Regions from separate parts of the Paenibacillus sp. DRB1-1 genome, predicted to be linked through region 1. Evidence: riboswitches for the same ligand, from Rfam matches in the RefSeq annotation. Region 1 holds a riboswitch; the other holds the start of a gene.

Region 1 (7,998 bases):
TCAAGAGGCTTTTCAAAAATATTGCTGGGATGTGGACGGTCTGGATGAAATTCGTATCGCACCGTTCCATACGCTGGCACACAGCGGAAAGACTTTTTTCGGCCATTCTCATATTTGGCATATGGAGCAAAACCGGGAGCTGGCTAGGCTGTCTTCTCTGTTTATGAAGACAGAGTATCGCGTTATCACGGACGAAGCAAGCGAGGAAGAGGTCATTCGCTGGTGGAACGAGATGACAGAGGATGGTCATGAGGGGATTGTGATCAAGCCGGAACGCTTTTTGATGAAAAATCGGGACAAGATGATTCAGCCTGCAATCAAGGTGAGAGGCCGGAAGTATTTGCACATCATTTACGGTATGGATTATCTTGCCCCTGAGAATTTAAAGCGTCTGAAGCAGCGTCGAACGAACAAAAAGGAGCGTCATGCCCTGATGGAGGGAGCGCTTGGTATGGAAGCCGTGGAACGTTTTGTCCGCAAGGATACGGTAGATCGTATTCATGAATGCGTCCTTGCCGCGCTATCTCTGGAATCGGAGCCGATTGATCCGAGATTGTAGTTTGCGAAGGAGGGATTGAGATGGAAAGGGGTACACCGTTAATTGATATTGGCGTGAACTTGATGCACCGTTCGTTTCATGCGGATCGGGAACAGGTGGTAGAGAGAGCCGCAGCTGTAGGGATTTCACCCCTGATTATTACCGGGACCAGTGTCCGCAGCAGTCGGGAGGCTTCTCAGTATGCAGCACGTTATCCGGGCAAGCTGTATGCGACAGCTGGCGTGCATCCCCATGATGCCAAAGACTGCAACGCAGATACGATTCAGCAGCTCCGCCAGCTGGCGAGTCAGCCGCAGGTCGTATCCATAGGGGAATGCGGATTGGACTATAACCGTGATTTTTCGCCGCGTGATGTGCAGCGCCGATGGTTTGACGAGCAAATCCAACTGGCGGGTGAGCTGAATATGCCGTTATTTTTGCATGAACGAGATGCACATGAGGATTTTGTCGCTATGCTTCGGGAGTATCAAGGGCTTGTCGATAAAGCGGTAGTGCATTGTTTTACCGGCACGGAACAGGAATTGCATAGGTATGTAGAAATGGGAATGTATATCGGGATCACCGGCTGGATTTGCGACGAACGGCGTGGCAAACATCTGCGTGAACTGGTCAGAGATATTCCCTTGGACCGTCTGATGATTGAAACAGATGCTCCATTTTTGACCCCGCGTAATTTGCCCGTGAAGCCCAAAGAAGGGCGTAATGAATCGATGTATCTCGCTCACATTGCTACTGCGGTTGCCGAATGTACAGGCCGAAGCATGATGGAGATCGAAATCGCCACGACGGAGACAGCCAAACGTTTCTTCGGATTATAGGATTGTCAAAGCCATAGATGTGGTATATATTATAGTGAATTAAAAAAGCATTGTCGGGAGCTTGAGAAAGTCAGGCTGAGAGGGTGGCCCTTGCCACTGACCGTGAAATCTGATCTGGGTAATGCCAGCGTAGAGAAACCAAGAACACTATACAGGAATGCCGCTTGTTTTGCGGTTGTCGATAGATTCAATGTATGTCCTATAATCAAGCTATACGCCTGCGGGACTGTAAAAAGCTACCTAATCCATGGAGCATTTTGCTTTGACCCTGACTTTGGCTTGGTATCAGTGTAGTAGCTTAGACTACTGGTTATATAAGGAATATCGACGAATGATGTTTTGTATGGTGCTTCACCTTTTACTGCGCATAAAGCTTGCCTGGAGATTCAGCTCCAGACAAGCTTTTTTTTATGGCCAAGAGGCCAATTATAAGGAAAAAGGGGAGCACGCAATAATGAATACTGCTGTAAGAGCGTCCAAAGGGTTGAAGCTGACTGATATTTTGGTCACGATTGTGATCGCTGTTGTGTTCGGGTTAGTCTACAAAATATGGGGACCTGCCTATGATTTAATGAAACCATTTGGTCTACACGCCGAGCAACTGATGTATGGCATGTGGTTTATGGCAGGCACGTTTGCTTATCTCATCATTCGCAAGCCAGGTGTTGCAATTTTGGCAGAGGTGGCAGCGGCAACGGTCAGTGCTTTTTTGGGAAGCGAATGGGGGATGTCCACTTTGTACTATGGCCTGCTGCAAGGCTTGGGAGCGGAGCTGTTTTTTGCGGCTTTTCTGTATCGGAACGCAAACCTGTGGGTTGCTTCGCTAGCTGCGGCTGGGGCGGCTGTCGCTTCTCTAATTTTAGACTTCAGCTACGGGTATATTGATCAGCTTTCGACCTGGAACTATGTTTTGTATATTGGTTTTCGCATGATTGGCAGCATTGTGATTGCCGGGGTATTCGCTTTCTATCTGGCTAAGGCGTTGGAGATAACCGGAGTTACGCGAAGTTTGAGGCCTGCAACGGAACAAGATTATAAGGGGCTGGATTGATGAGCCAGGCAACCGAAGATGTGGTGGCTTCGATCACCCGTCTTCGGTTGAAATTCCCCGGTGAGCAGGAGCTGCTTTTTCACAATATGTCTTTGTCTGTCCGCAAGGGAGAAAAGCTGCTGCTACTGGGACCGAGTGGATGCGGTAAATCAACGCTGCTCCAAGTGCTGAGCGGTCTGATTCCACGCACGATAGAAGTGCCTATGAAATGCGATGCTGCTGTAATCCCAAGTGTCTCAGGTATTGTATTTCAAGATCCTGATACGCAGTTTTGTATGTCATATGCAGATGAGGAACTGGCTTTTGTGTTGGAAAATAATCAGGTTCCTCGTGAGCAGATGCGATCCCGTATTCGCGAGTTGCTGATGCAGGTTGGTCTATCGACGGAGGATATACACATGCCCATTGGCAGCATGTCACAGGGAATGAAGCAGCGGCTAGCGATTGCGTCTGTGCTGGCTATGGAGCCAGAAGTGCTTTTTCTGGATGAGCCCACGGCTTTGTTGGACGAGGAAGGCACTACACAGGTGTGGGATACCATTCGCAACATTTCGGTAGACCAGACACTGGTGATCGTGGAGCATAAAATTAATGAAATTGTCCATGATGTGGACCGGATTGTAGTGCTTTCTGCTCAAGGGGAGATTATTGCGGATGGAAGGGCGGAAGAAGTATTTCATGTGCATCGGCAGGCATTGTCCGAGTACGGTGTGTGGTATCCGGGAGTATGGAATGAATCGTCTTCGCCACGTTGGAGTGAAGCGGTGACGCAACAGAACGGTGCGGGGATTGATTTGCTGGATCTGGAACATTTTAGCGGCCTCCGTAGTTTAAGTTCAGTGATTTATGTGGAGCATGCGCAGGTGAAGCCTGGCGACTGGATTGGCGTGGTCGGTGAAAACGGAGCTGGCAAAAGCTCGCTGCTGCTTTCCATGATGCGCTTACTTCGAACACAGGGACGTTATAGCATGTGCGGAATTGAGGCAGGCAGTACGGAACAACTGGCAGAGCGTATCGGGTTCGCGTTTCAAAATCCCGAGCTGCAATTCGTAGCACACACCGTACGAAAGGAACTAGAGTATTCGTTACCCAAGAGCTTGTTTACCGTTGAACAGTGCCGGGAACAGGTCGATCGGATGCTCGTACAGTTCGGACTGGAGCGGCTGGACGAACGTCATCCGTATCAGCTTTCGTTGGGCCAAAAAAGGCGGTTGAGTATTGCTACGGCTATGATCCGTGAGCCGGAAGTGCTGCTGCTGGATGAACCGACTTTTGGGCAGGATGCGCGTAATACCTTTGTCATGCTGGATATGTTGGAGCAGCTGAGAGCGGCAGGCACGGCCATTGTGATGGTCACGCATGACCCGGAAATTGTCCGTCGATATTGTACCGATATATGGCGGATTCAGAAAGGGGAACTACGGTATGAGTCTGTCCTTTCCCCATCATAAAACATGGCTGCATCGTGTGAACCCGGGCCTAAAGCTCGTTATGTTTTCCATACTGTTTGTGGTCGTTATAGTCATTCATGATCCGAATGTCATGTTTAATGTTGCGTGTGCTATGCTGCTGCTGCTTGTCTGGTCAGGCCATCCATGGAAGCGGCTGCTGCTGTATGGATCTCCCTTTATATTGGTGTTTATTTCAACCTCAACGGGCATGATGATGTTCGGCAAAGGGGTGACGACCTGGTGGACATGGGGCTTGATCCATATAACGCAGGAAAGCTTTTACCGAGGCATGCATCTGGGCTTTCGTGCGCTGAGTATGGCTGCGGTAGGGTTGCTGTTTGGTTTAACGACTCGTCCGGTGGACCTTTTTTATTCACTGATGCAGCAATGGAGGCTCTCTCCGAAGTATGCGTATAGCTTTTTGGCAGCCATGCGGTTGATGCCCATGATGGTGGAGGAATTCCAGGCATTGAGACAAGCCCATCGCATTCGAGGTTTACATCAGCATGTGTCCAAATGGAATATGTATGCCACGCTTCGCAGGTATGCAATTCCGCTGCTCGCTCAAAGTATCCGGCGTGCACAGCGAATTGCTATTGCCATGGAAGCCAAGGGTTTTCCCAATGAAACCAAACGCACGTATTATTATGCGATTGGCTATTCGGCTGTAGATATTGTGTTCATAATCTATTTTGTCATCATGCTTACGCTGGCTTGGGGACTCGGTATCTGCTTTCCTTATGTGGGGGTGTGGGATGTACGTTAATTGTTGTCAAAAGGCTTTGCCCGTTTTCTGCTCTGTGGTATATTAATGCAATGGGAATTGACGGCTCGTACAGACCCGCCTGGGCTGGCGGGCTTATTACATTTTCCCTGAGAAATGGATCATCAGGAGGCCAGGTTTCATGATTACGCTGCATCAGGTAAGCAAGTATTATACCACCTCAAGCGGCCAATTTCATGCGGTTCAATCCGTGTCCCTTCAAGTGGAGGAGGGGGAAATTCACGGTATCATAGGTGCCAGCGGTGCCGGTAAGTCTACGTTGCTCCGGTTGATGAATGTATTGGAAAGGCCGGATGAGGGAAACGTGGTTGTGAACGGGGGAGATCTGACTCGCATGCCTGAAAAACGTCTCCGTGAAGCGCGGCGATCCATAGGGATGATTTTTCAGCATTATCATCTTGTTCACAATCGGACGGTCAGTGGAAATGTGGCAATGCCGTTGGAGCTGGCAGGTGTCGCGAAAAAAGAGAGAGCGGAACGTGTGCGCGAATGTCTGCAATTCGTCGGTTTAGCTGATAAAGCAGAACAGTATCCGGCACAACTGAGCGGAGGCCAAAAGCAACGTGTGGCGATAGCCAGAGCGCTGGCGAATCGACCTGCGGTGCTGCTGTGTGATGAGCCGACCTCGGCGCTTGATCCGCAGACAACCGCGGATATTCTGGGCGTGTTACGGGAGATCAACCGGGAACTGGGAGTTACCATTGTAATCGTAACGCACGATATGGACGTGGTACGCAATATTTGTACCCGTGTATCAGAAATGCGGGATGGGCAGCTGCTTTCAACGCAACGTGTAGCTGACGCTGCGGTAGGTTCAACAGCGGAAGCAGGTGAAGCTGATGAATGAAATGCTGAGCATCATTGCGCAATATCAGTCTGAGATATGGAAAGCCATCGGAGAGACGTTTATCATGGTGGGGATTTCTATCGCAGCAGCTGTACTGTTAGGGCTTCCGGCAGGAACGATTTTGTATTTGTGCGGCAAAGGGCAAAAATATGAAAATCGACTGCTGTTCACCATTTTGAACAGTGTGGTCAATGTCATCCGCTCGTTCCCGTTTTTGTTGCTTGTCGTGTTTATGATTCCATTTACACGTCTGGTCGTAGGGACGGCGCTGGGCACGATGGCTGCTACGGTTCCCTTGTCAGTGGTGGCCATCGCCTATTATTCGAGGCTGGTGGAGCAATCCTTGCTTGAGGTGCCCAAGGGTGTAATTGAAGCCGCTACTTCTATGGGGGCATCCACCCTCCAGCTTATTTTTAAATTTCTGTACGTGGAAGCTCGTTCTGGGCTTGTACTGGGTTTGACCACGTCCACCATTAGCTTCATCTCCTACTCCACGGTGATGGGCATTGTGGGCGGCGGCGGGGTAGGCGATTTTGCCATCCGCTACGGTTACCAGCGTTTTGAAACAGGCTTGATGGCGTTCACCATCGTCGTCATGATTATTTTCGTACAAACGATCCAGTTCACCGGAAGCACCATATCCCGCCGGATCGACAAGCGATAGGGCAAAAATGTAACTTTTCGCTACACTTGCACCACCCACTATGGGAAGTGAAAATGACTTTACAGTGCCTCAAAAGCGAAGCGAAGGATTTGAATCTGGAGAAGCGTTAGCGTTCGCCTTTGAAATGGGATTCTAACCTATAAATTAATTCATAGATCAGAGAGAATCCCGTTTCAACAGCGATCGTAAGATCAAATCATTCGCGAAGCGGCTGCGGCTCCCACTGTAACTCATTTTTTATCTTCCCAATCACAATTTACTTGGAGGTTCCTCATCAAATGAGTCGGAAAAACAACATGAAAACGAACTTGAAATTACTTACACTATTTGCTGTCGTTATGCTACTGGTTGCCGGATGCGGTGGTCAAAAGCAGGCTGCTCAAGAAACACAGTCTAAAGAAGCAACTTCCCAAAAAGAAGTGACCTTGAAAGTAGCAACGCTAATCCCACCGATGACAGATGTGCTGGATATCGTGAAGCCGCTGCTTAAACAGGACGGAGTCAATCTGGAAATCGTCGTGCTTTCAGACAATATCCAACCGAATAACGCATTGGCAAGCCATGAAGTGGATGCTAACTTCTTTCAGCATGCTCCTTTTATGCAACAATATAATGAAAGCAACAAGTCTGATTTGGTAGCGATAAAACCAATTTACAACGCCATTTATGGCGCGTACTCCAAAAAATACAAGAACGTTAAAGACCTGCCCGAAGGTGCGACTATTGCTATTGCCAATGACCCGGCCAATACTGGACGTTCTTTAGTAATGATGGAGCAAAACGGTTTGATCAAGCTTAAAGAAGGCGTAGGCTATAATGCTACACAGGCTGATATTATTGAAAATAAGAAAAAGTTTGTGTTTAAAGAGGTGGATTTGTTGATGCTGGCGCGCTCACTGGATGATGTGGACATGGCTGCCATGTATCCCGCATATGCCAAGCCGCTCGGTCTGACACCGAAGAAGGACGCGCTGATTACCGAAAAAGACGATACGCACTTTGCCATTAATCTGGTAGCGCGTAAGGATAATGCAGATTCCGATGCCATTCAAAAGCTGGCAAAGCGAATGACCGGACCGGAAGTACGTAAATTTTTTGAGGACAATTACAAGGATAGCGTTGTTCCAGCATTTTAAATAAATGAGGATTTTGCAAAAATCCAATAAGCGACTTCCAATGAATAAGATATAGATCGAAATGGTTTAGTTCGTCTATATCTTGCACTTTGGAGCGACTGGAATCGAATTTTGCAAAATCCTGAAATAAGTATGTTGAAACATCGTTTTATGATGAAATATGACCTGTATAATGGAAGAAAGTCTGTGAAGAGCAGATGGTCTCCCTTGTGCAGGTCTTTTTCTTTTCCATCCTTAATATGGATAAATTTTATCGAAAACAGGGTATAAAGTCTTATTTTTTAAGAATTTAGGGTGTTACACCGCTGCGAATTTTGGTCATAAAGGGCGATGGAGTAATGATAAGGAACATATTAAAATAAATATACGAACAAACATTCGTTTTCGATTTCGTTAACGGTGTTTTTATATGGGTCAAAAAATTCAGCTGACAACGGGCCAAAAGCGTGAATAAAAAGGAAGGGGAACGACATGAAGCTGTTTGTAACTGTAAAAAGTCTGGGAAAGCGCAAGCCCGCACTCGCACGACAGGAATTAGAGCTGAGTCCTGCTCCAGAAACATTGCGAGGTTTGATCACTGCAACGGTTGCTCTGAATGTTCAAAAGCTACGGGAAAAGCAGGAGAGTGTCGCGCTGATTCCGTTCCTCACGGGAGAGGAAGTTCAGGCACAAGGCGAGATAGGCAAAG
Region 2 (7,998 bases), 3.8 Mb from region 1:
TAAGTTGCTTTAGTGTTCCCTCATGCGGGGGATTTCCGATGTGCCAGTCGCCTGTCCCGGCCGAGTCTACCCCGATTTCTGCACCCAATCCCCGTTCCTGCGCTTTATGTCTCAGTATCGCCTCCCCCATCGGAGAGCGGCAAATATTGCCCAAACATACAAACAAAACGTTAATCATTTCGTTCTCCTTCCTATTACACGTTACACTTCCTTTTTTCTGTTTCATTGTAGCCGTGTCCTCCAAAATTGTGCAAGCCATATTTAACGCGGTATACTTAAAAACGATGGTATATATAGGATGGTATCAGAAAGAAAGGATGTTGATTATGACAAAAAAACGAGCGATTGTATTTTCAGGCGGTCGTCTTAATGAAGAAGATTTACATCAAATACAACCCGATGATTTTATTATAGGTGCAGATAAAGGTGCTCTTTTCCTGATCGAACACGGTATTACACCACATGTCTCTGTAGGAGATTTTGATTCGATCACACCAGAGGAAAAAGAAAAGGTAGAATTAGCAAGCCAACGTATGATTGCATGTGATCCAGTACTTAAAGACTTAACAGATACTGAGCTTGCTTTGGAAATCGCTATGGACGAACAGGCAGATCATGTACTGATGCTTGGTGTGACTGGCACCCGGATGGACCACACATTGGCTAATGTTCAAATTTTGGTACGCGCAATGCAGCATCATATTAGCTGCGCTATTATGGACGCACATAATTATATTGAGCTCACCGGATCAACGCTTGAGATTCAGCCTATGGGCTATACATATACATCGCTGCTTCCTATGACCGCCGAAGTAACAGGCATACAACTGGAAGGATTTATGTATCCGCTGCATAATGCCACCCTCAAAATGGGACAATCGCGTGCTGTCAGTAATAAGCTAACGGCTTCAAAAGGTACGATTTCTATCAAAAGCGGTCTACTACTCGTTATTCAAAGCAAGGATTAATTATGACATTGTTGTAACCATTGTTTAGATTGTTTTTTCACTCAAAACCCTTGATTAACAAGGGTTTTTCCGTTTATAGAGATCTATGAATCGATATATTTTTTACAAATTGTAATTTTTAATCGTTTTTTAATAATCGCTGTGTAAGTCTTGTCCCTCAAGCATTTGAGAGTTCTTTTCCAACTATTAGGCGGCTTCAAAACTGTTATACTCAACGCTGTCAGTTAGTTAGCAACTCAGCAAAATATTGCACAAATCAATTTCTGGAGGTACTTACAACATGAATATGCAGAAAATCATAAAAAAGGTAATTATAGCAGGGGTCGCAGCCACTATCGGCTTTGGTACTTTTGCAATTGAGGGAACAAATACGGCACAAGCTGCCACTACTACTTCAGTAGGCCAAAAAGTAATTAACTACGGTGAAAAATATATGGGAACTCCTTATAAGTTTGGAGCTTCCACGAGCACTACACGTAATTTTGACTGTTCTTCTTTCATGAAGCACATATTCAAGAAATACGGAGTGAATTTGCCGCGTACTTCTGTTCAACAGTCCAAAGTCGGACATGCCGTATCCAAGTCCAATTTAAAAAAAGGTGACTTAGTGTTCTTTTCAAGCGGTAGTCGTGCTACAGGACGTAACATTACCCACGTAGCAGTCTATATGGGCGGCGGTAAAATTTTGCACACTTACGGCGGACCTGGCGTGACCATCTCCGATTTGAACTCCAGCAACTGGAAAAAAACATACATTAAAGCACGCCGCGTGCTGTAGTATGAAACTCATTTTGAAATATGCGAGCCGGGACGAAAAGTTCCGGCTTTTTTATATGCCTTATGCTATTCTGATACGGTTGGTGTTCTGAGTGAATAGCCAATACCTCGTTCCGTACGGATCATTTTAAACTTATACCCTTTATCTACTTTAACCCTCAAATGTCTGATATAGACGTCTACCACGTTCGTATCAACGATATAATCATGTTTCCAAACATCCTTCAGAATTTGCTGCCTGCTACAAACTTGGTTAAGATGTATCGCCAGATGAAGCAAAAGATCAAATTCTTTCGGAGTTAATTCCAGCTTTTGTCCCCCTCTGCTCACCATTCTGCTTGCATTGTCTATATGTAAATCACCCGCTTCGATCGCCCTTGTCACATCACGTTCAATACCAAAAATTCGCAATAAATTAGCCACTCTTGCCTGAAAAACTCTAGGATAAAAGGGCAGAACGATCACATCATGTGCCCCTTGTTCAAAGCAGGAAACAATATGGTCCTCCTCATCTGATGAAGTCATTGCAAATAACGGGACATGAGGATGGTTTTGCTGCAAAATGCGAATCAAGCCTTGTGTATCCGCCTGTTCATCTTCTATGTTCAGGAGTAGCAAATCCACAGGATTATGGGCTACATAAGAGCTTACATCCGTTGTATTGCTAACATGTACCACCTGATAACCTGCCTGCTCCAATGGATGAACAAATACGGGAGGCGCTTCGTTTACATCTACAAGTAAAATTAACGGGCTCATCTTTTCACCCACCTGGTTTGGACATAGCATTACATATTGGATACGAACAAGTTTGTTATAAGCCATTAAAGCATATTAATATTATTGTAACTAAAAAGCAGAAAATCATTCTCCAAAGAATGGCTTTCTGCTTTTATGGTTTAACCCAAATAGCGATGATACAGACTTCTTGCTTTTGCCACGTCCTTTGTCCCATGGATCAACGCTCTGCCATCTGCAAAAACAACCAAGCGATGCTCGCTTGTACTAAAGGAAACCAAAAACGAATTCCGCTCTACTTCTCCCTCTCCCAAAGAAGCAAATCTATCTGCTGTTTTTGCAAGATTCAGAAGTGTTGGGTTTGCTGGTCTAATTTGAACGGTATCCCTGCCGCACAAAACATCTGTTTTTTGCCGATGAGAGGCCGACAAGTAGGGATACGTCGGTTGGTTGCCGCAAGAAGGACAATTCTCCTTTTTAACGCTATCTACTGCTATCGCTACATACTCATTTTTCCACAAATCAAACGAAAGCAGCTTTCCTCTCAAATCTTCCGGATATCCGCCCAGAAGTTTGAAAGCTTCCGTAGTTTGGTTAGCCGTGACCATCTGTACGGCCTGCGGAATAATCCCGGCGGTATCGCAGGTTTCACCACCAAACGGCACAGTTCCCAGCAGACAGTGAAGACAAGGCGTTTGACCCGGTAAAATGGTGTAGGTTATACCATAACTGCCCACACACCCCCCATAAATCCAAGGAATGCGATGCTTTAGTGCCATGTCGTTCATAAGAAGTCGGGTATCGAAATTATCCGTTGCATCCATCATGAGATCTACCCCCTGGATCAACTCTTCCAGCTCTTCCACCCTAACATCCAGTACATGTGCATGTATGACCGCTTCCGAATTAATATCCTTTAATCTTCGCTGAGCAGCTATTGCTTTGGGACATCTTTGCGCAGCATCACTTTCCTGAAAAAGCTGTTGGCGCTGCAAATTACTCCATTCCACATAATCCCGGTCTACGAGGCTCACTGTACCTACGCCCCCGCGAACAAGCGTTTCCGCAATACCTGTGCCTAGCGCTCCAACACCTATGATTAATACGTGAGAGGAAGCAAGCCGACGTTGTCCTGTGGGTCCAAAGGGTGTGAATCTTTCCTGTCTGGAATAACGGTCACTTGGATGTGTTCCTCCTGCATCGGATTTGTCAGTTACCTTCATGTCTGAACCATGCCTTCTGTCGGACTGCTTGCTGAAGCATAACGTTTTACAGGAATCATCCCCGCCTCAAAACCATATCTTCCAGCACGAACAGCCAGTTTCATGGCCTCAGCCATTTTTACTGGGTCCTTCGCTCCTGATACGGCTGTGTTCAACAAAACAGCATCTGCCCCCAACTGCATCGCCATTGCCGCGTCACCGGGTGAGCGAATACCCGCATCGACAATAACCGGAACCTCCGCCTGTTCAATAATTAGCTCTAATGAAAACGGATTGAGCAAACCATGTCCTGTACCAATCGGTGAAGCTCCAGGCATAACGGCGTGTACTCCAAGCTCTTGTAGCCTCTTTGCTAGAATCACATCGTCCGATATGTAGGGCAGCACGATAAAGCCTTCTTCTAACAGCTTTTCACTAGCTTTCAACGTTTCGAAAGGGTCAGGCAGCAGTGTCTTGCTATCCCCAATGACTTCCACCTTAATCATATCGCACAAGCCGGAGGCTTTTGCCAATTGGGCAATACGAATCGCCTCCTCTGCTGTTGTAGCCCCTGCTGTGTTGGGAAGAAGTGTATACCGGCTCAAATCCAGCATATCGAGAAAATGCTGCTTATCCCGTTCCTCCAAGTTCAATCTCCGCACAGCAAACGTCAATATTTCCGTCTCAGCAGCCTCTACGGCTTGGGATTGGATATCCAGATCAGAGAATTTTCCTGTTCCCAACAACAACCTTGAGGTAAAAGATGCTTTTCCAATGGTTAACATGATCAACCGCCTCCCACAAAATGTACAATCTCTAGGCAATCTCCATCCTTCAGTACCGCTTCATCATGATCTTCACGGGTCAATATACGCCGATTCAGCTCTACCACTACGGTTTTCACCTTTACATCAAGCTCATGTAGCAATTGATCCACATGAGTGATCCGATTAGAAAAGCTCAGGCTCTGGCCGTTAATCGTCAGCTTCATAAGCTTTCCTCCTTGAGGAGCTCAGAAGAAAATCTACTTATTCCAAGTTCAGCCGCACCTGCTCCGTTAAGCATAGCTGTTATCGCACGCCCAGTAGCATCGCTCAGCAGGACACCGTTGCGATAATGCCCGACGGCAGCATATACACCCTCGACCCCAGGAACAGTGCCTATAAAAGGATGACCTGATGCGGCCTGCGGACGTAAGCCCGCCCAAGTGCGTATGAAAGAAGCTTCACGGACGCGCGGCAGCCAAGCAGAGGCACGTGTCAGCAACCCCTCTAAGCCTCCTACGGTCACTTCTTCGTCATATTGATGCGGAAGGCTCGTTGCCCCAATCCAAAGCTCGTTATTCTGTTTAGGCACAAGGTAAATATCATCAGCATAAATGGTGTATTCTAACGGGTGATCCTTCAAGGAGACCGCTACCGCTTCTCCCTTGACCGGATAAAGTGGATATTCAAACCCAACTTGCGCTAGCAATTTCATGCTATCCAAGCCTCCAGCAATAATGACCTGATCGCACGAAAAAAAGCCACTATCTGTTCGAACACCGCAAACTCGACCATCCTGCATGACCAGTTGCTCTGCCTGCGTACCAGACCGTACCGTTGCCCCCAGCACCGCAGCAGCACCTGCATAAGCACGACAAAGCTGGACAGGAGCCACTTGTGTCTCCTTTGAACAATATATTGCCCCGATCGCTTGTTCATCCAAACCTGGAATTCGTCGGGCCAATTCCCTCGCATCCCACCAGATAGGACAATTATCCTCTCGCCTTTTAGCTGCTTTCCAGCGTTTTTGGCCTTCAGTTTCCGTACGGAAAGGGGTCACAAATCCTTCTGTACGGAATTCCACCGAAATACCCGACAAACGCTCCAGATCACAGACAAGTTCAGGGAATGCGTCTCGACTTATGCGAGCAAATCGTGCCAGCTCAGAGTCGATGAACTCTTCACTTTCCGCTGCCAGCATTCCAACCGCTGCTCCTGAGGCTCCCTCACCCGGGATCAATCGTTCCAGCATGATCGTACTTCTTCCCTCCTTGGCCACATGATAAGCAATGGAACTGCCGATGACACCTCCACCTATGACCAAGCATTCAGCGTGTCCTATCGCTCTTGCCTCTGTGTGTATCTTTGGCATTGGTCCCGTGTCTCCTCTCCATAAACCATTCTGCTTTCAGCTTGCCTCTACTCTCGTTTTTTCGCTACAGGCTGTGAACTACAAGATCTGCCATTCGCCTGTATTCCATCGCAGCTGCAACAGGCGACTCAGCCTCCCATATACCAGACATCACCGCAATACCGCTTGCTCCGGCCCTATAAAGCTCCGGGATATGGTGCGGTTGTATGCCGCCCAGCGCGATCACCGGAATGTTCGACAGCCTGCAAATATGTTCAAGCTGAGCTAAACCCCGCGGTACAATACCGGGCTTACAATGGGTCTCATATACGTGACCATAAAGTACATAGTCCGCTCCTGCCCGCTCGGCAGTCTGCGCCTCCTCCAAGGAATGCACAGATACTCCACAGCGTGTACCCTTTGGAAGAAGGCTTTTCACATCCGCTACAGGTAATCCATTAGCTGGTAGCTGGACGGCTCCAACCAAAGTAAGTAAGGCTACATCCACACGATCATTTACTACAATTTGCTGCAAAGGAACTTCCTGCTCCACCATGCTGCGGGTCAAAGAAAGCAATGCAGAGGCACCATTCTGTTTTAAACGTGCGTGTACATAATGAACATACGGACAAATCACTGCAGCCACTTGGGCGGCTTGTGCAAAAGTGCCCTTTTCCATCGAAATTGCGTGTAATTCGATTTTGTCTTCACCTCACATTGGACTAAAGGATCTAAGCTTAGCCAGCCACGTCTACCAGCAGTAATGAAAGGGGATTATATGTGAATCGTCTACGGAAGCTCGAACAACTTAAAATGAACGAAACGTAAAAAAACCACTTCCCCAAGGAAGTGGTTTAACGAACGTCCAATAATCGAACGGACAATGATATCCGTATACGTGTATCGTCCCACGCACAAACAAAATAAAGATGGTGTTGCCTTGTTTGTACGGCGCTCACTTCCCTACGCTGGCATAACCCAGATCAGGTGCAAAGGGTCCGAAATCCATTTATTCCGTCTCAGCCGCATGGGCGGCTCCCCTAGTGTGACTATTTTATTGTATAAGCTAAAGATAGCTTAGCATATTTTCCTAATTCTGCAAACCCCACTTCGTGTGAAATATGCAGAATTGGATTTAGCTGATTTTAGTTAACTTTACTTGACCACTCTTCCACATTCCACGTTTTGGTTACCCAATCCTCGTAAAAGTCCGGTTCGTGAGACACAAGCAAAACGGTCCCTTTGTATTCCTTCAAGGCACGTTTCAGCTCATCCTTAGCTTTAACATCCAAGTGGTTGGTAGGCTCATCGAACAGTACCCAGTTGCTTTCACGCATTAACAGTTTGCAAAGACGGACTTTAGCCTGTTCTCCACCACTGAGCGCAGATAGCGGACGCGTGATATGCTCATTCTTTAAACCGCAACGCGCCAAATGCGCTCGTACTTCATGCTGGTTCAAATGCGGGAATTCATTCCACACATCGTCAATCGGTGTAATTTTCTCCGCCTTTACTTCCTGCTCAAAATAAGCGGGCTGCAAAAAATCACCTTGATAGGTTTTTCCACTGATTGGTGGAATTTTTCCCAGAATGGTTTTGAGCAATGTCGATTTACCAACACCGTTGTAGCCGACAATTGCAATCTTTTCACCACGTTCAATCGTCATGGACATTTTAGGCAAAAGGGCATGCGTATAACCAATCTCAAAATCAATACCCTCAAATACCGTCTTTCCGCTCGCACGTGCTTCTTTGAATTGAAAGGTTGGCTTCGCAGCTTCTTCAGGCTTATCAATACGTTCGATCCGATCAAGCTGCTTTTCACGGCTCTTTGCTCGGCCTGATGTAGATGCACGCGCCTTATTACGCTGAATAAAATCTTCCTGTTTCTTAATAAAGTCCTGTTGCTTCTCATAAGCATCAATATGCTGAGCCTTGTTCAGATCTGCCATCTCAAGAAACTTTTCATAGTTAGCTGAATAACGGGTCATCTTGGCAAATTCAAGATGGTAAATAACATTAACGACCTGATTCATAAACTCAGTATCATGTGAAATAAGAATAAAAGCATAGGGATAATCCTTCAAATAGCGCGTAAGCCATTCGATATGCTCGACATCCAAATAGTTGGTAGGCTCATCCAGCAGCAGGACATTTGGCTTTTCCAACAGCAACTTAGCAAGAAGCACCTTTGTCCG

What was found. A riboswitch is a leader RNA that binds a small molecule or an ion and turns the genes downstream of it on or off. The one in region 1 is predicted to bind thiamine pyrophosphate.
Region 2: another riboswitch for thiamine pyrophosphate. It lies ahead of ACQW03_RS23760 (thiamine phosphate synthase); the one in region 1 lies ahead of ACQW03_RS06590 (ECF transporter S component).

Annotation. Positions count from the first base shown of each region.
Region 1 covers NZ_JBODQH010000001.1:1,510,007-1,518,004, reverse strand. Annotated here, with positions in the region: gene ACQW03_RS06600 (polynucleotide kinase-phosphatase) at 1-559, shown strand, start outside; gene ACQW03_RS06595 (TatD family hydrolase) at 580-1,377, shown strand; TPP riboswitch at 1,422-1,531, shown strand; gene ACQW03_RS06590 (ECF transporter S component) at 1,832-2,428, shown strand; gene ACQW03_RS06585 (ABC transporter ATP-binding protein) at 2,428-3,879, shown strand; gene ACQW03_RS06580 (energy-coupling factor transporter transmembrane component T family protein) at 3,854-4,645, shown strand; gene ACQW03_RS06575 (methionine ABC transporter ATP-binding protein) at 4,785-5,510, shown strand; gene ACQW03_RS06570 (methionine ABC transporter permease) at 5,503-6,174, shown strand; gene ACQW03_RS06565 (MetQ/NlpA family ABC transporter substrate-binding protein) at 6,453-7,310, shown strand; gene ACQW03_RS06560 (hypothetical protein) at 7,782-7,998, shown strand, end outside.
Region 2 covers NZ_JBODQH010000001.1:5,277,477-5,285,474, reverse strand. Annotated here, with positions in the region: gene ACQW03_RS23800 (low molecular weight protein-tyrosine-phosphatase) at 1-178, opposite strand, end outside; gene ACQW03_RS23795 (thiamine diphosphokinase) at 327-968, shown strand; gene ACQW03_RS23790 (C40 family peptidase) at 1,249-1,746, shown strand; gene ACQW03_RS23785 (response regulator transcription factor) at 1,812-2,504, opposite strand; gene ACQW03_RS23780 (ThiF family adenylyltransferase) at 2,645-3,706, opposite strand; gene ACQW03_RS23775 (thiazole synthase) at 3,703-4,470, opposite strand; gene thiS (sulfur carrier protein ThiS) at 4,473-4,676, opposite strand; gene thiO (glycine oxidase ThiO) at 4,673-5,821, opposite strand; gene ACQW03_RS23760 (thiamine phosphate synthase) at 5,886-6,479, opposite strand; TPP riboswitch at 6,744-6,852, opposite strand; gene ACQW03_RS23755 (ABC-F family ATP-binding cassette domain-containing protein) at 6,946-7,998, opposite strand, start outside.